Linked DNA regions of Aliidongia dinghuensis. The protein of the gene in region 2 binds, or shares a complex with, the protein of the main gene of each other region. Links are inferred from orthologs where the notes say so. Each region holds a gene or a part of one and is shown on either strand. Other genes may lie near its edges. The genes, in order: IEY58_RS16930 and dnaG.

The links.
Region 1: the proteins of dnaG (region 2) and IEY58_RS16930 are in contact, whole or in part, in a crystal structure (PDB 2R6A), measured with the Geobacillus stearothermophilus proteins. The link is inferred for Aliidongia dinghuensis from one-to-one orthologs. Residues at the interface, in WP_049624496.1 of Geobacillus stearothermophilus: Lys456, Leu457, Leu458, Pro459, Ala460, Asn463, Ala464, Leu467, Leu535, Leu536, Ile537, Ala538, Gln544, Glu545, Asp548, Tyr549, His552; in WP_033016901.1 of Geobacillus stearothermophilus: Ser13, Glu15, Ala16, Gln18, Glu91, Leu92, Asp94, Ala95, Val96, Pro97, Thr98, Ala99, Ala100, Asn101, Tyr104, Tyr105, Ile108.

What each region holds. Positions count from the first base shown.
Region 1 is NZ_BMJQ01000008.1:258,507-268,675, forward strand. The notes cover bases 7,334-10,169. They hold IEY58_RS16930 (replicative DNA helicase), read right to left. Parts: upstream 9,599-10,169; coding sequence 8,069-9,598; downstream 7,334-8,068. Other genes in these bases: alr (alanine racemase), read right to left, coding at 7,334-8,031; IEY58_RS16935 (SAM-dependent methyltransferase), read right to left, coding at 9,674-10,169. In the rest of the region: IEY58_RS16890 (sensor histidine kinase), read left to right, coding at 1-1,076; IEY58_RS16895 (SDR family NAD(P)-dependent oxidoreductase), read right to left, coding at 1,089-1,790; purF (amidophosphoribosyltransferase), read right to left, coding at 1,793-3,250; IEY58_RS16905 (CvpA family protein), read right to left, coding at 3,247-3,912; DNA repair protein RadA, read right to left, coding at 3,921-5,324; IEY58_RS16915 (ABC transporter ATP-binding protein), read right to left, coding at 5,366-6,136; IEY58_RS16920 (MlaE family ABC transporter permease), read right to left, coding at 6,133-6,906; more of alr, read right to left, coding at 6,907-7,333. UniProt on the Escherichia coli protein: The main replicative DNA helicase, it participates in initiation and elongation during chromosome replication. Travels ahead of the DNA replisome, separating dsDNA into templates for DNA synthesis.
Region 2 is NZ_BMJQ01000022.1:20,055-35,926, reverse strand. Bases 12,961-15,872 are described here. They hold dnaG (DNA primase), read left to right. Parts: upstream 12,961-13,435; coding sequence 13,436-15,310; downstream 15,311-15,872. Other genes in these bases: rpoD (RNA polymerase sigma factor RpoD), read left to right, coding at 15,469-15,872; IEY58_RS29850 (GatB/YqeY domain-containing protein), read left to right, coding at 12,961-13,408. In the rest of the region: IEY58_RS29895 (hypothetical protein), read right to left, coding at 1-1,433; IEY58_RS29890 (ArnT family glycosyltransferase), read left to right, coding at 1,718-3,250; IEY58_RS29885 (ABC transporter substrate-binding protein), read right to left, coding at 3,254-4,381; IEY58_RS29880 (phosphatase PAP2 family protein), read right to left, coding at 4,457-5,923; IEY58_RS29875 (mitochondrial fission ELM1 family protein), read right to left, coding at 5,923-6,888; IEY58_RS29870 (Lrp/AsnC family transcriptional regulator), read left to right, coding at 6,990-7,481; transcription elongation factor GreA, read right to left, coding at 7,607-8,077; carB (carbamoyl-phosphate synthase large subunit), read right to left, coding at 8,152-11,397; carA (glutamine-hydrolyzing carbamoyl-phosphate synthase small subunit), read right to left, coding at 11,399-12,595; more of IEY58_RS29850, read left to right, coding at 12,947-12,960. UniProt on the Escherichia coli protein: RNA polymerase that catalyzes the synthesis of short RNA molecules used as primers for DNA polymerase during DNA replication.

The DNA.
Region 1 (10,169 bases), on a different replicon or contig from region 2:
GCAGCTACCGCCGCGTGCTCGCGACGCAGGAGCTCGCCTGGTCGGCCGAGGCCTGCCGCATTCTGGGTTATCCACCGGGCATGGCGCCGAATTCGCTCGAGCGGTTCCTGGCGCTGGTCCATCCGGACGATCTCGAGATGGTCGGAGACAAGCTGCGCTCGGCACAGGAAGGCCGCTCGTATGGGCTCGATTTCCGCATCGTCGATGCCCACGGCGACATGCGCCATGTCCATGCCATGGGCACGCCTGAGCTCGACGATGTCGGCGTGCCGATCGCCGTCGACGGCATCATCCAAGACATCACCGAACGCAAGCAGATGGAGCAGGCGCTGCGCGACGCGCGCGACGCGGCGGAGCGCAGCAGCCGGGCGAAGTCCGAGTTCCTGGCCAGCATGAGCCACGAGCTGCGCACGCCCTTGAACGCGATCATGGGCTTTTCCGAGATCATGCGCGAGGAGATCCTGGGACCGGTCACCGTCGCGAAATACCGGGAATATCTGGGCGACATCCACAGCAGCGCGCAGCATCTGCTGCTCATCATCAACGATATCCTGGATATCGCGCGCATTGAGGCCGGCCGGGTCGAGCTCAAGGAAGCCCGCATCGATGTCCGGCGCATGATTGATGATTGCACCCGCATGCTGCGCGGGCGCGCGGGCGACGCGGGCCTCCGGCTGGAGGCCGAGTTCGAGAGCGATGCATCCTGGTGTATCGGCGACGAGCGGCTGCTGCGTCAGGTGCTGATCAATCTCGCCTCGAACGCGATCAAGTTCACGCCGGCCGGCGGGCGCGTCGGCATCCGGGTCGGGCGCACGGCCGGCGGCGAGTTCGCCTTCACGGTCGAGGATACCGGCATCGGCATGACGGCGGCGGAGGCGGCGGTGGCGCTCAGGCCGTTCGGGCGGGTGCAAAGCGCGTTCGTGCGCACGCGCGACGGGGTCGGCCTAGGCCTGCCGCTTGCCAAATCTTTCGTCGAACTGCATGGCGGCGAACTGACGGTCGATTCCGCACCGGGCCGCGGCACGCGCGTCGTCTTCAAACTGCCGCCCTGGCGGACGGCGACGGCGCTCGCCTAAACCAGTACGCGCTTAAACCAATACGCGATCAAGGAAGAGGCTGGCGATCTCGTCGGGCTGCGCCATGATGGCCTGGTCCTCGCCTGGGAAGGCAGTGCGGCGCAGCTTGGTCGCGACCGGCCCGGGGTCGACGAGGCCAACGCGAACGTTCGTCTTGGTGAGCTCGGCCGCCCAGACATGGACCATCATCTCGAGCGCCGCCTTGGACACGGCATAGGCGCTCCAATAGGCGATCGGCTCGCGGCCCGCGGCACAGCCGGTGAAGAGCGCTCGGCCGGCCGGCGCCAGCTTCAGGAGCGGCTCCATCGCGCGGATAAGACGCCAGTTGGCGAGGAGATTGGTCTCGATGACCTGCTGGAAGACCTTCGGGTCCTGATGGCTCATCGGCCCGAGCGAGCCCAGATGGCCGGCATTGCCGACGAGGATGTCGAGCCGGCCGAACCGCTCGTAGAGGGCGGCGCCCATCTGGTCGATCTTGTCGAACTCGCGCAGGTCGAGCGGCACCAGCGTGGCGCTGCCGCCCAATGCCCGGACCTGGTCGTCGACCTCTTCGAGTGCGCCGACCGTGCGCGCGACCAGCACGCAATGAGCGCCCTCGGCGGCGAAGCAGCGGGCAACGGCCGCACCGATGCCGCGCGAAGCGCCGGTCACGAGTGCCACGCGGCCGGCGAGCCGGCCACCCCTCTGCCCACTCTCTTCCCGAATGCCCGCCATGTTCAGGCGATCTCGTTCATGAGCGAAAGATTGGTCGCGAGACTGCCCTGCTCGAAGTCGAGCAGCGGGATCGGATAGTCGCCGGTGAAGCAGGCGTCGCAATAGCGCGGCGCCTTCGGATCGCGCTTCACCTCGCCCAAGGCGCGGTAGAGCCCGTCGATCGACACGAAGGCCAAGCTATCGGCGCCGATGAACTTCGCCATGCCTTCGGTGTCGAAGCGCGAGGCGAGCAGCTTCTCGCGCTCCGGCGTCGCGATGCCGTAGAAGCAGGAATTGTTGGTCGGCGGGCTCGAGATCCGCATATGGACCTCCTTGGCGCCGGCTTGGCGGACCATCTCGACGATCTTGAGCGAGGTCGTGCCACGGACGATCGAATCGTCGACCAGCACGACACGCTTGCCCTCGATGTGGCGGCGGTTGGCGTTATGCTTCAGCTTGACGCCCAGATGGCGGATCTGGTCGGTCGGCTCGATGAAGGTGCGGCCGACGTAATGGTTGCGAATGATGCCGAGCTCGAACGGGATGCCGCTCTCGAGCGAATAGCCAAGCGCCGCGGGCACGCCGGAATCCGGCACCGGGATGACCGTGTCGGCCTCGACCGGGGTCTCGCGCGCCAGCTCCATGCCGATGCGCTTTCTCACCTCATAGACGCCGGTCCCCTCGACGATGCTGTCGGGGCGGGCGAAGTAGATGTACTCGAACACGCAGAAGCGGCTCGGCCGGTTGCCGAACGGATGGTGGCTCTGCACGCCGCTCTCGTTGATGACGACGATCTCGCCCGGCTCGACGTCGCGCACGAAGTCCGCGCCGATGATGTCGAGCGCCACCGTCTCGGACGCCAGCACGTGCGAATCGCCGAGCTTGCCCAGGACGAGCGGGCGCACGCCCAGCGGATCGCGCACGCCGATGAGTCCTTCCTTGGACAGGGCGACGAGCGAATACGCGCCCTCGACCTGGCGCAGCGAATCGACCATCCGTTCCAGCACCGTGCGCCGGAGACTGGTCGCGATCAGGTGGATAATCACCTCGGTGTCGCTGGTCGACTGGAACAGGCTGCCGCGCCGGACCAGCTGGTTGCGGAGCTGGTAGGAATTGGTGAGGTTGCCGTTGTGGCAGATGGCGAGGCCGCCGAACTCGAAATCGCCGAACAGCGGTTGGACGTTGCGGATCGCGACCTCGCCGGTCGTGGCATAGCGGTTGTGGCCGATCGCGGCGTTGCCGGGCAGGCGCTCCATGACCGCGGGCGAGCTGAAGTTCTCGCCGACCTGGCCCAGGCCGCGGTGGGCGTGGAACTGGGCGCCGTCGTAGGTGACGATGCCGGCAGCTTCCTGGCCGCGATGCTGGAGCGCATGCAGCCCGAGAGCGGTGAGGGCAGCGGCCTCGGCATGTCCGAACACGCCGAACACGCCACATTCTTCATGAAAGTGGTCGTCGTCGAACGGCACGGTCGTAAGCGTCATGGTTTTGATCCGGTCTGCAGGGCTTTGTCGACGAGATGGGTAAGATCGGTCTCGTCCTGTTGGGACGGGCCGGCGGGCGGGGCCTTGTTGGCGCCCATCGGCGCGTTGAGCTTGTCCAGGTCCTGCTTCACCTGGTTCGCCTGGTTCACTTTCTGGGCCGCTTCGCTCGCAGCCTGAGTGCCGCGGTCGAGCACGTTGCGCGGGATGAGCGCGTTCAAGCGCTGCGCCCCGGCCTCGAGCAGGGGCTGGGTATGGGCCTGGACCACCCAGTTGGGGCGATCCTCGGGCGCGAGGAACCGGGTCATGACGAGATAGGCGGCGCAGGCGACGAGGACGCCGCGCGCGACGCCGAAGATCATGCCGAGCGCCCGATCGATGGCGCCGAGGCTCGATTGCCGGACTTGGTTCGACAGCACGCCGGTGACGATGGAAAAGATGATGAGGCAGACCACGAAGACGGCGGCCGGAGCCACCACGTCGGCGAGCCACGGCTTCATGAAGCCGCGCGCGATAGTGCGCGCCGGGTCGAACAGATAGAACGTGACGACGAAGGCGCCGACCCAGGCGGCGATCGACAGGAGTTCGCGGGCGAAGCCGCGCACGAAAGCGAACAGGCCCGAGATCGCGACCACGGCGACGACAATGATGTCGAGCACATTCATGACGGTATTCAGGCCCTCATCGCCGGGGTGGTAACGCGCTCGGTGTCGAACATGTCGACGAGCTCCTGCAAATGACCGATCTCGTTCTGGACGATGCCGGCCGATGCCGGTTTCTGTCGTCCCCGTCGCGCCGGTCCGAGCGCGCGTTCGAAGCCAAGCTTGCCCGCCTCTTTCAACCGTGCGTCCGACTGGCTGACCGGCCGGATCTCGCCCGACAGACCGATCTCGCCGAACACGACCATGTCCGTCGGCACGGGCTGCCCCGTCAACGCCGACACCAGCGCCGCGGCCACTGCGAGATCCGCCGCCGGCTCCGAAATTCTAAGGCCTCCGGCGACGTTCAGGTATACGTCGTTCGATCCGATTGCAAGGCCGCAACGTGCGTCCAGAACGGCCATCACCATTGCAAGCCGCGCGGAGTCCCAACCGACGACGGCACGCCTGGGTGTACCGAGCGGCGATGGGGCGACGAGCGCCTGGATCTCGACCAGCACCGGCCGTGTTCCTTCCATGCCGGCGAAGACTGCGGCACCGCTGACGGCCCCATGGCGATCGGCCAGGAACAGGGCGGAGGGGTTCGCGACCTCGCTCAGGCCCGCGTCGGTCATCTCGAATACGCCGATCTCGTCGGTTGCCCCGAACCGGTTCTTGACGCCGCGCAGGATGCGGAACTGGTGGCCGCGCTCGCCCTCGAAATAGAGCACGGCATCGACCATGTGCTCGAGCACGCGCGGGCCGGCGATGGCGCCGTCCTTCGTCACGTGGCCGACCAGGATGAGGGTGAAGCCCACGCGCTTGGCGAGCCGGATCAGCTCTTGGGCTGCCGCGCGCACCTGGCTGACGGTACCGGGCGACGAATCCAGCATGTCGAGATACATGGTCTGGATCGAGTCGATGACGACGATGTCGGCAGCGTGGGCGTGGTCGAGCGAGGCCGCGATGTCTCGGATGCTGGTCGCCGCCGCGAGCTCGACCGGCGCGTCGGTGACGCCGAGGCGGCTCGCGCGGAGCCGCACCTGGTCGACCGCCTCTTCGCCTGAGATATAGACGCATTTGGCGTTGTTGCGCGCGAGCGAGGCCACGACCTGCAGCAGCAGCGTCGACTTGCCGATGCCGGGGTCGCCGCCGACCAGGAGGGCCGAACCCGGCACGAGGCCGCCGCCGCACACCCGGTCGAACTCGGCGATCCCCGTCAGCCGACGCGGCGCCGCCTCGCTCGAGCCCTCGAGCCCGACGAAGGCGATGCGCTTGCCCTTGGCCGCCCCCGATGCGCCCAGCCCCTTGGGCGGGCCCTCGGGTTCGGCCTCCTCGATCAGGGAGTTCCAGCCGCCGCAGGCCTCGCAGCGGCCGCCCCACTTGCTATGGACTGCCCCGCATTCCTGGCAGACGAACCGGCTGCGGGGGCGAGCCATGGCTCAGTGGCTCCTGCCCGGCAGGGGCGCGCGTCTCGCGATCACGACGCGCGGATCTCCATCTTGATTGGCCCTTCGGCGCGGCCGTGGATGAACTGATCGACGTAGGGATTGCCGGACTTGTCGATCTCGGCGGTCTCGCCCTGCCAGATGATCCTGCCGTGGTAGAGCATCGCGATGCGGTCCGAGATCTTGCGGGCGCTCGCCATGTCGTGGGTGATCGAGAGCGCCGTGGCGCCCAGGTCGCGCACGCAGCCGACGATGAGCTCGTTGATCACGTCGCTCATGATCGGGTCGAGCCCGGTCGTCGGCTCGTCGAAGAAGATGATCTCAGGCTTGGCGGCGATGGCGCGGGCGAGGCCGACGCGCTTCTGCATGCCGCCCGAGAGCTCGGCCGGCGTCAGGTCGGCGACGTCGGCGCCGAGCCCGACCTTGGCGAGCGTCTCGATGGCGACGCGCTTGGCTTCCGCCGCTCGCATGCCTTCACCCTGGATCAGGCCGAAGGCGACATTCTGCCAGACGGGCAGGGAGTCGAAGAGGGCCGCCCCCTGGAACAGCATGCCGAACTTCGCCATGAGCCGCGCGCGCTCCGAGCCTGTCAGGCGGGCCGTCGGCTGCCCGTCGACCAGGATCTCGCCCGAATCCGGATGGATCAGCCCCAAGATGCATTTCAGCAGCACGGACTTGCCGGAGCCGGAACCGCCGATCACGACGACGCTCTCGCCCTGGTCAATCTCCAGATTGATGCCCTGCAGCACCTTCTTGCGGCCGAACGCCTTGTAAAGGTTCCGGATGACGATCTTGGCGGTCATGAGAAGAATACCGACGTCAAGAGATAGTCCATGAGCAGGATCACGATCGAGCTCGAGACCACGGCATTGGTCGTGGCGGAACCCACACCCTGGGCGCCGCCGCGCGAATGGTAGCCGTGATAGCAGCCGAGCAGCGTCACGATGAAGCCGAATACCGCGGCCTTGACCAGGCCCGAGACGACGTCCGGCGTCTTCAAGGCCACCCAGGTCTGGTGCAGGTAGCTCGACGGATTGTAGTCGAGCAGGTAGACCGCGACGATATAGCCGCCCAGGATGCCGATGATGTCGGCGATCACGACCAGGAGCGGCATGCAGACGACGCCGGCCAGCACGCGCGGCACCACCAGGTATTTGAACGGATTGGTCGAGAGCGTCGAGAGTGCCGCGATCTGGTCCGTGACGCTCATGGTGCCGAGCTCGGCCGCGATGGCGGCGCCGACGCGCCCCGCGACCATCAGTCCGGCGATGACGGGCCCAAGCTCGCGCGTCACCGACAGCACGACGAGCAGCGCCACGGCCGCGTCGCCGCCCAGTCCGGAGAAGCCGGTATGGCTCTGCAGCGCCAGCACCATGCCGGTGAAGAGCGAGGTCAGGCCCACGACCGGCAGCGAGTTGTAGCCGATCTGGATCATCTGCCTCAGCAGAAGCTTCCAATAGAGCGGCAGGCGGACGATGTGGCTCAAGGCCACGCCCGCAAACAGGATGAGGCGCCCGACACTGGCGAAGAAGGTGAGCGCCGACCGACCGATGGTCGCGAGAATGTCGCCCATCTAGGCGGCAACCGGTCCGTAGAGGCGCATCAGGCGCCGGGAGAGGCGGGTCAGCACCTCGTAGCCGATCGTGCCGCAGTCGCGGGCCAGATCGTCGGCGCCGTATTGCGGCCCCAGCACATCGACAAAGCCGCCGGGGAGCACCCATTGCGGCGGCACGGCGCTGACATCCACTGTGACGAGATCCATCGAAATGCGGCCGATGACGGGAATGGCCACCGGGCCTAGGAAGACGCGCGCAGCATTGCTGCCGGCCCGCAGGACGCCGTCGGCGTAGCCGACGCCCAGCGTCGCGACCCGGCGCGGCCGGTCTGCAGCGTAGGTCGCACCATAGCCAACGGTCCGTCCAGCGTCAATCTCGCGAACTTGCAGGATTTTTGCTTTGATCCCAACGACTTGACGCATCGGGTTCGCCTGTGTCGGCGTCGGATTGAGGCCGAACAGTGCCGCCCCCGGGCGCACCAGCTCGAAATGATAGTCGGGGCCGAGGAAGATGCCGCTCGAGGCTGAGAGGCTGCGCATCGCCTGGGGCAGGCGGGCGGCTGCGGCCGTGAAGCTCGCGTGCTGCAGCGCGTTCAACGGATGGTCGGGCTCGTCGGCGCAGGCGAGGTGGCTGATGATCGCCGTGACCGGCATGCCTTCGATGAGCGTCGGGTCGGCGGCGAGGCGATCGATCTCCTCGGGCGGCAGGCCCAGGCGCGCCATGCCGGTGTCGAGCTGCAGCAGTGCCGGCCGGCCGGGCGCCGCCGTCCGCCAGGCCGCGATCTGGCCAAGATCGTTCAGCACCGGCAGCAGGTTCGCATAGGCGGCAAGCTCGCGCGCCGTGCCGGGGATGGGGCCGGACAGCACGGCGACGCGCGCGTCGGGCGCTGTCTTGGCCAGGCTCTGGGCCAGCGTCACGCCCTCGTCCGGCGTTGCGACGAAGAACCAGCGGCAGCCGGCAGCGGCGAGAGCGGTTGCAACCGGCAGCACGCCCAGCCCGTAGGCGTCGGCCTTGACCGCGGCGCCGGTCAGGCAGCCGGGGCCGACGCGAAAGGCGAGCTGGCGCCAATTGTCGACGATCGCCTGCAGATCGACGGTGATAAGTCCGGTGACCCCGGGCGGCGCGTCGACGGTTGGGGGCACCCAGCCGGCCAGCGCCTGAGAGACATTAGCCTCTGGGCTACTCGTGGATCTCGGGGAGGTGGTCGGCGCCGACATAGTCACCAAATTTGGTCGTAGCACCGTCGAAACTCAAGGTGATGATGCCGATGGGGCCGTGGCGCTGCTTGCCGATGATCACTTCGGCCTTGCCATGGGCGGCGCTAAAGCGCTGCTGCCATTCGGTATAGCGCTCCAAGTGCTTTTCCGCGGATTCCTCGGGTCGGCGCGCGGGTTCCGCTCGGCCGAGGTAATATTCCTCGCGATAGACGAACATGACGACGTCGGCGTCCTGCTCGATCGAGCCCGACTCGCGGAGGTCGGCGAGCTGCGGCCGCTTGTCCTCGCGCTGCTCGACCGCACGGCTGAGCTGCGAGAGCGCAATGACCGGCACGCTCAGCTCCTTGGCGAGCGCCTTCAGGCCGCGGGTGATCTCGGAAATCTCCTGCACGCGGTTCACTTCCGCGCCGCGCCCGGGCGTGCCCTGGAGCAGTTGCAGGTAGTCGACGATGATGAGGTCGAGCCCCTGCTGGCGCTTCAGGCGCCGGGCGCGCGTGCGCACGGCGGCGATCGACAGCGCCGGCGTGTCGTCGATGAACAGCGGGATGCTCTGCAGCTCGAGCGAGGCCTGCACGAACTGGTCGAACTCGTCGCGCGAAACCTCGCCGCGGCGGATCTTGTCGCCCGACACGCCCGAGGCCTCGGACAGGATGCGGGTCGCCAGCTGCTCGGCCGACATTTCGAGCGAGTAGAAGGCGACGACGCCGCCGTCCTCGGCGATCGCCTCGCCGGTAGCGCCGCGGCCCTGGCGATAGGCGCGGGCGACGTTGAACGCGATGTTGGTCGCAAGTGTGGTCTTGCCCATGGACGGGCGGCCCGCAAGGATCATCAGGTCCGACGGATGGAGCCCGCCCAGCTTCTTGTCGAGGTCGCGGAAGCCGGACGAGACGCCCGAGGTCTTGCCGTTGCGCTTGTAGGCAGCCTCGGCGATTTCGGTGGCTGAAAGCAGCGCCTGCTTGAACGGCTGGAAGCCGCCGTCCGCGGCGCCGGCGGTCGCCAGGTCGAACAGCTTCTTTTCCGCGACTTCGATCTGCTTCTTGGCGTCGAGGTCGAGGTCTTGCTCGTAGGCCTCGTTGACCACGTCGCCGCCGATCTCGATCAGCTCGCGGCGCAAGTGCAGATCATAGATCTGCCGGCCGTAGTCCGCGGCGTTGATGATGGTGACGACCGAGGCCGCGAGCTGGGCCAGATAGCGCGCACCGCCGATGTCGACCAAGGCGCCGTCCTGCTCGAAGAACGGTTTCAGCGTGACGGGACTCGCGATCTGGCCGCGCTCGATCAGCTTCTCGACCGCGCCATAGATCCGCTGGTGCACCGGCTCGTAGAAATACTCGGGCCGGAGAAACTCCGAGACCCGGTGATAGGCCGCGTTATTGACGAGCAGCGCGCCCAGAAGCGCCTGCTCGGCTTCGAGGTTCTGCGGTGGCGTACGATAGGCGGGGACGTCCGGCTGCGCCGGGACGACCGGCGCGGGCGAGCGGGCTGGGTCCATGTTGCCCACAACCTACTGCCGACCGGCCGGCTCAGACCACGGCTATTCCATCCACAGGCCTGTGGATAACGGGGATCAGTCGGCGCAGCCCGCCTGGCGCGGCGGCAGGGCCGAGACGAGCGGATGCGCCGCCTTCCACTCGTTCATGTAGTCGCGGGTCATCGGCACCGCGTCGACGCGCTTCGCCAGCTGGATCTGGAACACCATCAAGTCCTGGACGCGGAAGCCCGCCTCCGACGCCGCGAGATAGAACTCCCACATGCGGCAGAACCGCTCGTCGTAGAGCGCCTTCACCTTCTCCCAGTGGGTGAGGAAGCGCTGGCGCCAGTGGCGCAGCGTCTCGGCGTAGTGCAGCCGCAGGATCTCGATGTCCATGAGCTGCAGGCGGGCGCGCTCGATCGCCGGCAGCACCTCGGAGAGCGCCGGGCAGTAGCCGCCGGGGAAGATGTATTTCCGGATCCAGGGGTTGGTCGTGCCGGGCCCGTCCTGGCGGCCGATCGCGTGGATGAGCGCCACGCCGTCATCGGTCAGAAGGTCGTGGATCTTGTCGAAATATTCGCCGTAGTGATTG
Region 2 (15,872 bases):
GTCAGCTCGACATGGCCCCAGGGGAGCGCGGTCGCATCGGCGACGAGCTCGTCGAGCGCCAGTTCCACAGACTCGCGGCGCGCGAGACGGCCGAAGCGCTTGGTGCCGAGCGCGCGGCCGGCCGGGTCATAGGCCGTCGCCTGGATCGGCAGCGCCGCCTGGCTGAGCGCCATGGGCGTCGGCAGCAGCAGGCTCGACCATTGCGCGGGCGGCAGGATCGGCGCCGGCAGGATGAAGCCTTTGCCGAGCCAAGGGCCAAGCTCGGCGATCTTCGGATCGGGCTTCAGGTCCGTGCGCTCGACGTTCGGATGGGCGATACGGGTGCGCGGCCCGCGGATCACTTCGTAGCGCGGGCGCACGACATATTTGCCGGCGGCGATCTCGATCTGCTGCGGCCAGCGCGCCTCGGGCAGCAGGCTCGCCACGTCGAGCGGCACGGTCGCGAACGGGGCGACTTCCTCGGGGAACGGCACGATATGCGCGTCGCCCATCAGGTTGAGCGCGATGCCGCCCGGCGGAATGGCGATCGGCAGGCTGTTCTGGACCCAGAGCACGACACGCTCGTCGGCGCGCGGAGCCGGCAGGCCGGCATAGAAATCGGCCGGCCAGGCGTTGGCGTCGTGGGTGCAGGAGAGCGACGGGCCGTCCTCTTCGAACGTATCGAGCGCGTATTTCACCACGTCGTGGCCTGCGCCGCCGACTGCATGAATGAAGAGCTGGCCCTCGAACGCCGGCAGGCCGAAGCGCGCGCGGACCCGCCGGCTGTCGATCACGACGGCGGACTGGCCGGGTGGGAGCGCCTCGCGCCAGCGCGCCAGCACCTGGCCGTCGGCATCGAACAGGGTCAAGGCGAGCGCCGTCTCCTTGGCGCCGTAGTTCGACCAGTAATTCGCGGTGACGACGCGGCTATGGCTGCCGTCGCGATCGCGGAAGAACGCGAAATTGGTCGCGAAATTGAGCGGGTCGAGATAGTTGCGCGGGTTGGTGATGAGGCTCTGCTCGAGCCGGAGCTCGTCCAGGCTCACGACCTCGGCGCCGGCCGGGACGAGATGGGCGATCTGCTGGGTGAGGCGCTCGGCATCGAACGCGGTGACGAACACCAGGTCGGCCGCACTTCCGGCGAGCGCCGTCACCGGCTTCGTCGCATGGCCGAGCCGCTCCTGGCCGAGGTCGGTCACCGCCTGGACATAGACGCCGGCGATGCGCACGGCCGAGAGGTCGCGCACGGCGGCAAAGCCGGTGGCGAAGCCCAATGGGTCATAGATCGCGACCGAGCGCGCCTCGCTCAAGCGCCGGATCAGCGCCGCCGCCTGCGTCGCCGCCTCCGGATGCGTCACCGCCTTGAAGAAGCTGTTGCCGCCCTTGAGCGACGAGAAGGTTTCGATCTTGAGCGCCATGTCGTCCGGAACTTGCTGGAAAGGGCTTTGGGCCATCAAAGATTGGAAGGCCGCCACGGAAGCGCCATATGGCGACGATCCCCCTGGCCCGAAACCCCGTTCTTAGCATGCGAGACCGGCGGATGCGATCAATCGCGCGGATAGGGCGGGCCTATCGAGCGCGAGTGATCAGGTTGGTCCACCTCTCCACCGTCATCCTCGGGCTTGACGGCTGGAGAGAGGCCAGAGGTAGCCTGCGACCCCGCGTCCTTCTAGCGCCGCGGGCCTCGTTTCTGTAGGGTCGCGCCGCCATGAGATCCCCAAAGAAACCGACCGCCGCCGTGCCTCAGAAGGCCTCGACCGCGCCCAAGACCGCCGCGCCCAAGACCCAGGCCCTGCCGCGCCGCGAGATCGACCCGATGTTCCGCGTGGCACTCCTGATCGTGGGCGCCGTCACGTTCCTGCGCCTGCTCTGGCTCGCCGGCCAGCCGATCGACCTCTATCCGGACGAGGCGCAATACTGGATCTGGGCCCAGAAACTCCAGTTCGGCTACTACTCGAAGCCGCCGATGGTCGCTTGGCTGATCTGGGCCACGACGCACCTGTTCAGCACGTCGGACCTGGCGGTCAAGGTCTCGGCGCCCTTGCTCTATGTCGTGACCAGCCTGGTCGTGCACGCGACCGCGAAGCGGCTCTACGACGCGCGCATCGCCGCGTGGTCGACGATCGCCTTCATCACGCTGCCGGCGGTCTCGCTGTCGGCGCTCATCATCTCGACCGACGTGCCGCTGCTGTTCTGCTGGGCGGTCGCGACCTACGGCTTCGTGCGGGCGCGCGAGGAGGGCGGGCAGCGCTGGTGGCTCCTCGTCGGCATCGCCGGCGGTGTCGGCCTGCTCTCGAAATACGCCACGGGCTTCTGGCTCGCCTCCGCACTGGGCTTCCTCCTGCTGGTGCCGGACGAGCGGCGCCACCTGAAGCCGTTCCTCCTGAGCCTGGGTCTGACGCTTGTGGTCTACGCGCCCAACTTCGTTTGGAACGCGACCAACGGCTTCGTCAGCTACTTGCACACCCGCGACAATGCGAACGTGCGCGACTACGGCCTGCACCCGCAGGCGTTCGCCGAGTTCGCGGGCGCGCAGTTCGGCGTGTTCGGGCCGATCTTCCTCGGCACCCTGATCGTGATCGTCGCGGGCGCCCGGCGCATCGGCGCCGACCGGCGTGCGCTCCTGCTGATGAGCTTCGCGCTGCCGACGCTCGCCATCATGCTGGTCGAGGCGATGCTGTCGCGCGCCCAGCCGAACTGGTCGGCACCGACCTATCTCACGGCGACGATCCTGGTCGTGGCGTATCTCACGCAGAAGGGGCGGGACGGGCTCGTGCAATGGTCCGTCGTGCTGCATGTGGCGCTCTGCGTGCTGCTCCTGGGCGCGCGCGACATCAGCAAGGCGGTCGGCCATCCGATCCCCGGCAAGCTCGACCCGCTGCACCGGGTGCGCGGCTGGCAGACGCTCGGCAACAGCCTGTCGCAGATCCACCTGCAGTATCTCGACCTGCCGCTGCTGGCGGACCAGCGCGAGCTGATGGCGGCGATGATCTATTACATGCAGCCGCACCCGTTCGACATGCGCATGTGGAACCCGGCGGGTCATGTGCGCAACGGCTTCGAGATGGACAACAGCCTCGGCGGCACGCCCGGCGGCGACTATCTCTGGATCACCCAGCGCGAGGGCGCCGAGCGGCAAGAAGTGTTCGACCGCTTCGCCGAGCATGCGCAGGTCGCCCATGTCGTGATCCCGCTCGGCCCCGGCCTGGCCCGCGATGTGACGCTCTACAAGCTCACGGGCTTCAAGGGCTACACGGACGCAAAGCCGTAGCCGTCACTTCGGTTCGGCCGCTGACAGTTCGGCGATACTGAACTGATGTTCGAGCATCGGGGCGCCTCGCGGCGCGGGCTCGTTGCGGAATTGATAGAGGACCTGAAGCGCCTGGTGATCTTCCTTGCGGATCACCATGGCGCCTTTGGGCGTGGCGAAGCGCAAGCCCTCCAGCGCGCCGATCAGCGCCTCGGTCTCGGTTGACGGCGCCGCCTTGAGCGCTGCGACCAGCGCCAGGGCGGCCGTCATACCCTCCGCGGCCGAGCCGTCCGGGTAGGCGTGGAACCGCCGGCGCCAGGCCGCGACCAGCCAGTCATTCACCCGATTGTGCGGGAAGCTGTGGAAATAGGACGTGATCCCGTCGAAGCCGACGGCCGGTAGCGGTGCGTTCGGGGCGAGCGGGCCCAGGTAGGCAAGGCGGATGCCGAACCGGTCGGGGCCGGCGGCGGCGATCGATGGGATCGGCGACGCGGCATCCTGCCAGATTGCCAGCAGCGTCCGGCCGCCGTGGAGATCGTGCAGGCCTTCGAAATCCGTGCTCAGCAGGCTACCGACGTCGGCCGTGCTCGGCGGGACGAGGCGAGCGCCGACGAAGAAGCCAGTGTCGGCGTGCCGGCCCAGCGCCTGCTTCAGGGCCGCGACCGTATCGGCGCCGTCGCGCGTGTCCTCGGCCGCGACGAACAGGTTGAGCTCCGGACGGGCGAGCGCCAGCGCCTCGGCCCGTGCCAGCTGGTCGGCGCTGGCGGCGGTGCTGACGACATAGTGGTTGCTGCCGGCAACGACGCTCGCGCGTGCCTCGGCCACGAGCAGGAGGCGCTGCGCCGCAGAAGCTGCGGGAAGCATGGCGAGTACTGTCTCCGACGGGCCGAACGCGACCGCAATGTCGGCACCGTCGCGATAGGCTGTGCCGGGTTCCTCGACGACGCTGAGCGCGACCGGGCGGCCGCGCACCTTGTTCGTGCCGCTCGTTGCATAATCGAGGCCGAGCCGGAAACCTGCGTCGCCGTGGTCGGCCGCGGAAGCCCCTGGAGCTGCGGGCTCTTCGATCAGCGCGATGCAGATGGGATCGGCCGCGGCGGCGCCGGTCGCGGTGGCGAGCAGGATCCCGATCGCAGCGATGAGCGTGCGCATTCTTCTTGTCCTTCCGCGTCATGGCGCGCGCGAAAGGATGCGCCGGTTTCAGGTCGCGGCCTAGTGCCGGTGGGCTTAGAGCCCGAGCAGCCGCCGGCGCCAGGTGAGCGCCGGGCGGACCTGCATGACGCCGGCTTTGAGGTCGGTGAGCGGCAGGCCCGAGCGGGTGAATACGCCGCGGATATAAGCGGTCACCAGCACGGCGAGGAAGGATGCCCCGATCGTGTCGCTCACGAAATGCTGGGTCGTGGCGATGCGGCTCAAGGCGATCAGCGCCACGAACAGCCAATAGGCCGCGACATGCCGCGGCCACAGCATGGTAAGCGCAGCGGCCAGCGCCGCCACGTTGGTCACGTGCCCCGACGGGAACGACCAATGGTCGCTGCGGAACGACAGGCCGGTAAGCGCGAAGCTGCCGTCGGCGAACAGCAGCTTCGGCCGGGTGCGGCCGACCAGGATCTTGACGATGTCGGCCACAAGCCCGCTCACCAGCACGGACAGGAAGATGAAGGCGGGGACGAGCGACCAGGCGATGAGCCGCTCGCGCCGGGCGCCGGCGCGCGGCGAATGTGCGAGGCCCCAGAGGCCGAGGGTCGCAACCCCCGAGATCACGAGCCAGCCCCAGCCGAGGCCGAACTTGGTGACCCATTGGAACCAGTGGACCAGTCGATCATCGTCGGCCTTGAAATAGAAGGCGAGCGGCCGGTCGATCCACAGCACGGACACAGCAATCCCGGCAGCGGTCGCGAGGCTGCCCATAAGCCAGTTCCGGCGCGCGGACGGCGGCAGGTTGTTGAGGGCGTCGCCCGCCCGGGTGAGGGCGCCGCCGAGCCGGCGCACAAGCCGCCGCGTCCATAGCCGGTCGAGCCCATCCGCCTCGACGATCCAGCGATGGAGGCCCCAGGCGACCACGCCGACCAGGAGGCCGGCAAAGATCGTGTCTGAGAGAAAATGGCCACCCTGGCCGATCCGCACCAGCGAGACCAGCACGCCGAAGCCGAGCGCCGCACCGGTCACCCAGCGCCGCCGGCGCTCGATCGCCGGCAGGAAGCCCAGCGCCACGAGCGAGAAGGCCATGGCGCTGTGGCCGGAGGGGAACGAGCAATTATGGTCGCACTGGTCGCTCGGCTGCAGCACCGGTGTGAATTGCTTGGTGCCGCCGAACTCGACGATCTGGCTCGGCCGCGCCCGGCCCCAATGGTCCTTGAGCACCGTGTTGGTCAAGAGGCCGGGCCCGAGTGCGATGGTGAGCAGCAGGAACGGGATCGTGCGCCGGTCGAGCGGCCCGATCGCCCGGCCGAGGATCCAACCCAAGAGCGCCAGCAGCAGCAGGCCCACGACCAAAGCCCAGGTCGCGACCGGCACGGCGTCGTAGACGACGCGGAACGGCGTCCAGTTGCGCAGGACGAAGCCGCCGTCGGCGCGCCAGAACAGGCCGCTCGTCCAGAGGTCGAGCCCCGGGAACGTCATGAACAAGGCGCCCGCTGCGAGGGCGCCCAAGAGCAGCAGCAGCGGGACCGGCAGTCGCAGCAGAAGCTGCATCACGCCGGCCACAGGCCGCGGTCCTGCATCATCTGGCGGATGCGCGCGCCGGCGGCGCCGGTATCGTCGCGCGGCGTGTAGCTCCAGCTGTCGAGCGTGCCGCCGAACGGGTGCGTGATGCCGGCGGCCTGCATCGCCTCGTGGAACCGCTCGAACTTCTTCGAGCCGCCTTCGAGGGCCAGCACATGGACCGGTTTGCCCGTGGCGCTCGCCTCGGTGATCATCGATATCGAGTCGGCGGTGGCCAGCACATGGTCGGCCAGGCCCAGATAGCCGAAATAGGGATTCTCGCCCTCGCCGGTCCAGATCTCGACGCCCGGGCCCTGGACGCGCGTGCGCAGGATGGCCTCGGCCTCGGCGCCCGTGCGGCGGGAGGTCGTGATCATGAGCCCGGCGCCGTCGCGCGCCAGCGCCGCCAGCCGGTCGGCGATGCCGGTCATGATCTCCGGCGTCAGGCGATAGACGCCGTTGTCGCCGCCGATCACCACGGCGATGCGCGGGTGCGGCAGATGGGCGAGGCGCGGGCGCCAGAGCTCGGCCGCCGCCGCGAGCTTGGCCGGCGTCACCGGATGGACGGCGCCCAGCGAGACCATGACGTTAGGTCCGCGTACCTTGTCGTGATCAGCCACGATCATGAGGTCGAAGCGCGCCGGCGGAATCTTCGGGTCCTGAATCTGGACCACCACCGTGCGGCCCTGGTTCTTGCGCCGGATCGCAAGCGCCGGTGCCGCGGCCCGGCCACCGGCGCCGATCACGAGGCGCGGCCAGGGCGGGTTCAGCCGGTCGCCGGCCCGGCTCGCCGCCGCGGTGCCGTTCCACCATAGCAGCGGCGGCAGACCCTTCCAGGGATAGCGAATCGCGAGCTTCTTTTCGACGAAGGGCAGACCCACCGCCTCGGCGACACCGACCACCTGGCTGCGCAATCCGACCTTGCCGTCATAGAGCAGCCACACGTCCGCGTTCACGCGCTCACTCCTGCCGGTCTCCTATGCATCTTGTTCAGATGTGTTGATTCTGCGGGACAATTTGTAAGATAGTTGCCCAAATTTCTTTGAGGGTTCCCTACATGCGTCGAATTAAACTCGACAGGATCGACCGGCGGATCCTGCGGGACTTGCAGGAGGACGGCCGGATGACGAACGTGGAATTGGCCAAACGGGCCGGCATTTCGGCCCCTCCCTGTCTCCGCCGTGTCCGGGCGCTCGAGGACGCCGGCTACATCAAGGGTTATCACGCCTCGATCGAACCGGATGCGCTGGGCTACGGCGTCACGGTCTTCGCCCATGTCGGCCTGGTGAGCCAGGCCGAGGGGGACCTCAAGGCATTCGAGGACTTGGTCGGCACCTGGCCCGAGGTCCGCGAAGCGCACATGCTGGCCGGCGAGACCGACTTCCTCCTGAAGGTCGTGGCGACGGATTGGGACAGCTACCACAAGTTCCTCACCACCAAGCTCACGACGGCCCCCAACGTCAGCCACGTCAAGTCCGCGCTCGCCATCCGGTCGAGCAAATACGCGGTCGGCGTGCCGATCGACGTGGATGCAGTCGACGAGGACTGACGCCGTCAGCCTCGGTGAGACGAAGGGGCGCGGGACCACGGTCCCAGCGCCCCTTTTCAGGTCTTGGAACCCTCCGTCCGTCATGTCTCGCTTTAGGGGGAGCGACGGCGGCAGGGCGTGCCGTCTCAGAACAGGACCTTGACGATCTCGTAGGACTTGGCGCCGCGCGGTGTCGTCACCTCGACGCTTTCCTTGACCTGCTTGCCGATGAGCGCGCGGCCCAAAGGCGAGGTGACGGAGAGCAGGCCCAGCTTGATGTCGGCCTCGTCCTCGCCGACGATCTGGTACTTGGTCTCTTCGTCGGTCTCTTCGTCGGCGAGCACGACGGTCGCGCCGAACTTGACGGCGTTGCCCGACAATTTGCTGACGTCGATCACCTCGGCGCGCGCGATCTTGTCCTCAAGCTCGAGCACACGGCCCTCGATGAAGGACTGGCGCTCGCGCGCAGCATGATATTCGGCGTTTTCGGACAGATCCCCGTGTTCGCGGGCCTCGGCGATCGCACGGATCACGGCCGGGCGGTCTACGCTCTTCAACCGACGCAGCTCTTCCTGCAGCCGGCTGAACCCAGCCTCGGTCATTGGAACTCTTTGCATTTCTTCGACGGCCTGACCTAAAAAGCGGCGATGCGGGAATAAGAAACCGTCCTTAACACGGGGGTCCCACCCCGCTAGGACGGCCCAACAAAATAGGATTGTAGCGCGCCGACTTCAAGGCTGCCGCTTTTGAGCGCCTGAATCGCATGCACCGAGGCTTTGGCGCCCGCCAAAGTCGTGTAATACGGGATCGCATGCGTGAGCGCAGTGCGGCGCAGGCTGAAGCTGTCGCTGATTGCCTGACTACCTTCGGTCGTATTGAAGATCAGCTGCACGCCGCCCGAAACCATGCGGTCGACGATATGCGGCCGGCCCTCCAGCACCTTGTTGACCACGTCCACAGGTAGGCCGGCCTCGGTCAGGCACTGGGCCGTGCCGCTGGTCGCGACCAGCTTGAAGCCCATCTCGACCAGCTTGCGGCACGGCTCGACCACGGCCTGCTTGTCATGGTTGCGCACCGAGACGAAGACGGTGCCCGCGAGCGGCAGCGACACGCCGGATCCCAGCTGCGACTTCGCGAAGGCGCGGCCAAAGTCGGCGTCGAGGCCCATGACTTCGCCGGTCGACTTCATCTCAGGTCCCAGGATCAGGTCGACGCCCGGGAAGCGGTTGAACGGGAACACGGCTTCCTTGACCGCGACATGCTCGAGCGCCGGCCGGGTTGCAGGCGCCAGCGCCGCCAGCGTCTCGCCGGCCATGACGCGGGCCGCGATCTTGGCGATCTGCACGCCGGTCGCCTTGGCGACGAACGGCACGGTGCGGGACGCGCGGGGGTTCACCTCCAGCACGTAGACCGTGCCGTCCTTGACCGCGTACTGCACGTTCATGAGGCCGACGACGCCCAGCTTCAGCGCCATCGCCGTCGTCTGGCGCTCGATCTCGGCCATGATCTCGGCCGAGAGCGAGTAGGGCGGCAGCGAGCAGGCACTATCGCCCGAATGGATGCCGGCCTCCTCGATGTGCTCCATGATGCCGGCGACGTAGACGTGTCGGCCGTCAGAGAGCGCATCGACGTCGACCTCGATCGCGTCCGAGAGATAGCGGTCCAACAGGATCGGGCCGGTCGCCGAGATCTTGGCCGCGTTCGCCATGTATTCCTTCAGGCGCTGCATGCCGTGGACGATCTCCATCGCCCGGCCGCCCAGTACGTAGGATGGCCGCATGACCAGCGGGAAGCCCAGCCGCTCGGCGACCGCCTCGGCCTCTTCGGCCGAATAGGCGGTGCCGTTCTCCGGCTGCTTCAGGCCGAGCTCGCCCAGGAAATGCTGGAAGCGCTTGCGGTCCTCGGCAAGGTCGATCGCGTCCGGCGAGGTGCCGAGGATCGGAATGTCGGCGGCCTCGAGGGCGGCGGCGAGCTTCAGCGGCGTCTGGCCGCCGAACTGCACGATGCAGCCCAAGAGCGTGCCCTTCGACTGCTCGACGCGGACGAGCTCGATCACGTCCTCGGCGGTCAGCGGCTCGAAATAGAGCCGGTCGGACGTGTCATAGTCGGTCGAGACGGTCTCGGGATTGCAGTTGACCATGATCGTCTCGATGCCGGCCTCGCGGAGGGAGTAGGCGGCATGGACGCAGCAATAGTCGAACTCGATGCCCTGGCCGATGCGGTTCGGGCCGCCGCCCAGGATCACGACCTTCCTGCGCTCGGTCGGGTCCGACTCATTCTCCGCCGGCGAAAGTCCGTCGCCCTCGTAGGTCGAGTACATGTAGGGCGTGTTCGACGGGAACTCGGCGGCGCAGGTGTCGATGCGCTTGTAGACGGGCCTGACGCCGAGCTTGTGGCGGAGGGCGGTCACATGCGCCTCGGTCGTGCTCGCGAGCTCGGCCAGCCGCGCATCGCCGAAGCCCTGCTTCTTCAGCGCGTGGAACTGGAACACGTCCTGCGGCAGGCCGTCCTTGCGGATGCGCTCCTCGGTCGCGACGATCGACTGCACCTGACGCAGGAACCACGGCTCGTACTTGCAGGCGGCGTGCACTTCCTCGACGGTCAGGCCGTGGCGGAACGCCTGGGCGATGACGAGCAGGCGGTCCGGCGTCGGCTGGGCCAAGGCCGCGCGCACCGCGTCCTTGCTAGAGCCGCCGGGGATCGCGACCTCGTTGAAGCCGGTCAAGCCCGTCTCGAGCGAGCGCAGCGCCTTCTGGACGCTCTCGGCGAAGCTGCGGCCGATCGCCATGGCCTCGCCGACCGACTTCATGGAGGTCGACAAGAGCGGTGCGGTGCCCGGGAACTTCTCGAACGCGAAGCGCGGGATCTTGGTCACGACATAGTCGATCGTCGGCTCGAACGAGGCCGGCGTCACCTGGGTGATCTCGTTCCGGAGCTCGTCCAGCGTGTAGCCGACGGCGAGCAGGGCCGCGACCTTGGCAATCGGGAAGCCGGTCGCCTTCGAGGCCAGCGCCGAGGAGCGGCTGACGCGCGGGTTCATCTCGATCACGACCAGGCGGCCGTCGGCCGGATTGACCGCGAACTGCACGTTCGACCCGCCGGTGTCGACGCCGATCTCGCGCAGCACCGCGATCGAGGCGTCGCGCATCAGCTGGTATTCTTTATCCGTGAGCGTCAGCGCCGGGGCGACCGTGATGCTGTCGCCGGTGTGCACGCCCATCGGATCGACGTTCTCGATCGAGCAGATGATGATGCAGTTGTCCGCGCGGTCGCGGACCACCTCCATCTCGTATTCCTTCCAGCCCAGCACCGATTCCTCGATGAGGACCTCGTTCGTCGGCGAGGCGCGCAAGCCCCCCTTGACGATCTCCTCATATTCCTCGGTGTTGTAGGCGATGCCGCCGCCGGTGCCGCCCATGGTGAAGGACGGACGGATGATCGCCGGCAGGCCGATCTCGGCCATGGCCTCGCGTGCCGCGTCCAGCGACTGGACCGCGCGCGACTTCGGCGACTGCAGGCCGATCTTGTCCATGGCATCGCGGAACAGCTGCCGGTCCTCGGCCTTGGCGATCGCCTCTTCCTTGGCGCCGATCAGTTCGACACCGAAACGAGCGAGCGTGCCGTCCTTGGCGAGCGCCAGCGCCGTGTTGAGCGCGGTCTGGCCGCCCATGGTCGGCAGGAGCGCGTCCGGCCGCTCGGCCTCGATCACCTTCGCCACCATCTCGGGCGTGATCGGCTCGATATAGGTCGCATCCGCCAGGTCCGGATCGGTCATGATCGTCGCCGGGTTGGAATTGACCAGGATGATCCGGTAGCCCTCGGCTCGGAGCGCCTTGCACGCCTGGGCGCCGGAATAGTCGAACTCGCAGGCCTGGCCGATGACGATGGGGCCGGCGCCGATGATCAGGATCGACTTGATGTCGGTGCGCTTCGCCATGCTACTTCGCTCCCTTTTCGGCGCTGCGTTCGTCGATCAGGCGCACGAAGCGCTCGAACAGATAGTTGCTGTCCTGCGGCCCCGGCGAGGCCTCGGGATGGTGCTGGACCGAGAAGACCGGCTTATCGGTGAGCCGGAAGCCCTCGTTCGAGCCGTCGAACAGCGAGACGTGGGTCACGACCGCGTTCTTGGGCAGGCTCTCGGGCTCGACACGGAAGCCGTGGTTCTGGCTCGTGATCTCGACCTTGCCGGTCTCGAGATCCTTGACCGGGTGGTTGGCGCCGCGATGGCCGTTGGTCATCTTGGTCGTGGTGCCGCCGATCGCGAGGCTCAAGAGCTGGTGGCCCAAGCAGATGCCGAAGATCGGCTTGCCGGTCTCGAGCAGCTCCTGCAGCACCGGCACGGCGTATTCGCCGGTCGCCGCCGGGTCGCCCGGGCCGTTCGACAGGAAGATGCCGTCGGGTTCGTGGCGCAGGATCTCCTCGGCCGTGGCCGTCGCCGGCACGACCGTGACACGGCAGCCGTTGGCCGCCAGCGTGCGCAGGATATTGTGCTTGGCACCGTAGTCGACCGCGACGACATGGCGCTTCTGCGCGTCCAGCGTGCCGTAGCCGCCGCCGAGGCTCCAGCGCGTCTGGGCCCATTCGTAGGTCTGGCGGCAGCTCACTTCGAGCGCCAGGTCCATGCCTTCGAGGCCGGGCCAGGCCTGGGCCTCTGCCAAGAGCGCATCGATATCGATGTTGCCGTCGGGCGCGTGAATGATGGCGCCGTTCGGCGGCCCCTTGTCGCGGATGCGGCGGGTCAAGGCCCGCGTGTCGATGCCGGCGAGGCCGATGAGGTTGTACTTCTTCAGCCACGCATCGAAGCCCTCGATCGCGCGCCAGTTGGCCGGGTCGGTGATGTCGGTGCGGATGACGAGGCCGCGCGCGGCCGCGGTCACCGCTTCCGTATCTTCCGGATTGGCGCCGACGTTGCCGATGTGCGGGAAGGTGAAGTTGATGATCTGACCGGCGTAGGACGGATCGGTCATGATCTCCTGGTAGCCGGTGATCGAGGTGTTGAAGCAGACCTCGCCGACCTGGGTGCCTGTGGCGCCGACGCCGCGTCCCCAATAGACCGTGCCGTCGTTCAGCACCAAGGCCGCGGTGGCGCCTGGCGGGCGCGGGGGGCGCGCTTGCGCGCTGACGGTCTCGGACATGATCGGCTCCTCGATCGAAAAGGTCGTGTTCATCCTTTAGATGCGCGTCGACCCCCCGTGGGCGGAACGCCGACAGGGAGGACACCGCATCTTGCGGCGAACCCGACCTCTTTAGGGTCACCGGGCGAATGTGGCCCGGCGAGCTTTTCGAGTAGTGCCATGGGGTGCATGCCGTCAAGCGCGACGTCCGCTTCTTTGGCTGGGGGCAGCCTTGCGTGAGCGCCGTGCATGGCGGGGTGCGTGCCGGCGGGGGTGGCGGATTTTGCCGAATCGTTCCTGGAAAAGGGCTAGGAATGGCGTAGGATTTTGCCTATCACTGCCGGCCCTGCTCATAAGCCAAGGATAATACCCATGCTGCGCCAAGCCCTGACCGACGCGGTGAAAGAGGCCATGAAGGCGCGCGACCAGCGCACGACCTCGACGCTGCGGATGATCCAGGCCAAGCTCAAGGACAAGGACATCGAGGCGCGCGGACTGGGCAACCCGGACGGCATCGACGACCAGGCCGTGCTCGCCGTGCTGCAGGGCATGGTGAAGCAGCGCCGCGAGAGTATCGAGCTTTATAAGCAGGGCAACCGCCAGGACCTGGTCGACCAGGAGGCGGCGGAGATCGCCGTCATCGAGCGTTTCCTGCCGCAGCAGATGGACGAGGCCCAGACCCGGGCCGCGATCGGCAAGGTCATTGCCGACATCGGTGCCGCCGGCATCAAGGACATGGGCCGCACCATGGCCGCCTTGAAGGAACGCCATGCCGGCGAGATGGATTTCCAGAAGGCGAGTGCGCTCGTCAAGGAAGCGCTCTCCGCCGCCTGAGCACAGCCTTAACCCGCCCCGCCCGCCATGGCCTTCCCGCCCGGCTTCCTCGACGAGATTCGTATCCGCATCTCGCTGCCCGACGTGATCGGGCGCAAGGTCAGGCTCGTCAAGAAGGGGCGGGAGTACAGCGGCCTCTGCCCGTTCCATAACGAGAAGTCGCCGTCCTTCACGGTCAACGAGGAGAAGGGCTTCTTCCACTGCTTCGGTTGCGGTGCCCATGGCGACGTGATCGGCTTCGTCATGCAGTCGCAGAACCTGGGCTTCCTCGAGGCGGTCGAGGCCTTGGCCGGCGAGGCCGGCCTCGAGGTACCGCGCGCCTCACCGCAGGAGCGCGAGCGGGTCGTCAAGCAGAAGACGCTGGTCGAGGTCATGGAGGCAGCGGCGGGCTTCTTCCAGGCCCAGCTCGATAGCCACGCCGGTGCCGCCGCGCGCGCCTATCTCGAAGGACGCGGGCTCGACCGCGCTGCGATCGAGCGCTTCCGGCTCGGCTATGCGCCGGGCTTCTCGGGCGGGCAGGGGCTTCTGAAGCAGTTCCTGCTGCGTGAGTTCCCGGAGTCGATGCTGATCGAGGCGGGACTCGTCAAGAAGCCTGAGGATGGACGCGACAGCTTCGACTATTTCCGCGACCGGGTCATGTTCCCGATCCTCGACCGCGCCGGCCGCGTCATCGCCTTCGGCGGCCGCGTCATGGGTGACGCCAAGCCCAAGTACCTGAATTCCCCGGATACGCCGCTCTTTCATAAGGGGCGCGTGCTCTATGGCTTGAGCTGGGCGCGCGCCGGCGTCGGCAAAGGGGCGACGCTCGTCGTGACCGAAGGCTACATGGACGTGATCGCGCTCCATCGCGCGGGGTTCGAGGGGGCGGTCGCCCCGCTTGGCACGGCCCTGACCGAGGAGCAGCTCGAGGAGCTCTGGAAGCTCACGCCGGAGCCGACGCTGTGCTTCGACGGCGATGCCGCCGGCCAGCGGGCCGCCACGCGCGCGCTCGACCGGGCGCTGCCGCTCTTGAAGGCCGGCCGGTCGTTGAAGTTCGCCGTGCTGCCGGCGGGCGAGGATCCGGACAGCCTGATCGGCCGTCAGGGCACCGCCGCCATGCAGGCGGTGCTGGACGGCGCGACGCCGTTCGCCGAGGTGCTGTTCACCCAGGAGCTGGCGGCGCGGCCGATCGATACGCCGGAACGGCGCGCGGACCTGACCCATCGCCTGAATGCGCGGGCGGCCGCGATCGCCGACGAGGGGCTGAAGCGCGAATACCAGTTCTTCTTCCGCAACAAGCTCTACGAGCAGGGGCGCTCGCAGCGCGCGGCGTCCGGCCGCCGGAGCTTGGGCCGGGACGGCCGGGTGCGGTTGCAGGCGCCGGAGCCGGTTTCAGGGGCGCGCCTTGCTCAGGCCACCCAGGCGGTCGAGCGGCGGCGGCAGGAGTTGCTGGTGGCAATCGTGCTGGCAAATCCCGAGCTGCTCGACGAGCATGTCGAGGAATTTGCACACCTGCCCCTGACCGCGCCGGACCTTGACAAGCTGCGCCGCGAGATTTTAAACGTCCACGCGGCAATTTCTGGACTTGACGCCGCGAGTCTTCAGCATCACCTCAGCAACCACGGCTTTGTCCGGGAAGTGGAGCGTTTGCTCGGCCAGCAGGTTCTCGCCCACGCGCAGTTCGCGGAGCCGGCGGATCGGGAGACGACCCGACTGGGCTGGCTCCAGGCGGTCAGCCTGTGGCGCGGTCATCTGGCGCGGGCGCAGGAGCTCGAAGCAGCCGTGCGTCGGTTCGAGACGGAGCCGACAGAGGCCAGTTGGGCTCGCATCATGGCCTTGCAGGAGCAGGCGGAAATCGAGCGCATGGAACAGGCCGAATTCGACGGGACGACAGCCGGATGGGTGTCGTCCGGTCGGCATTGAGTTTTCGACTCCGCCGGTGACGGCGGGGCGGTGAGCGGGGCGCGGCCGTACCGGACGGCCAGGGACCCGCGGCGGATCGACGAGCCGGCTCGGCCGGTCTCGAGGGTGGGGCGGCGAGACCCGGGGCCCCTCGAGTATTTGTTAGGACTGGGTTGAAGATGGCGACAAAAGCGGCGAATACGGCAGAGGTCAACGAAAACCGCGATGAGGCCGCTGAGAGCCTGATCGTCGACAGCATGGCGCAGGCCGTCAAGAAGATGGTCGCGCGCGGCAAGGAGCGCGGCTACGTCACCTACGACGAGCTCAATGCCGCCCTGCCGCAGGACCAGGTCTCTTCCGAGCAGATCGAGGACACGATGACCATGCTCTCGGAGCTGGGCATCAATGTCGTCGAGGCCGAGGAGACCGAGGAGCCGGCGGCGCCCGTCGACGACGATTCGGGCGACGGCGAGTCGCGCGTCAACGGCAACCTCGACGACGAGGACATCGGCCGGACCGACGACCCGGTGCGCATGTACCTGCGTGAGATGGGCTCGGTCGAGCTCCTGTCGCGCGAGGGCGA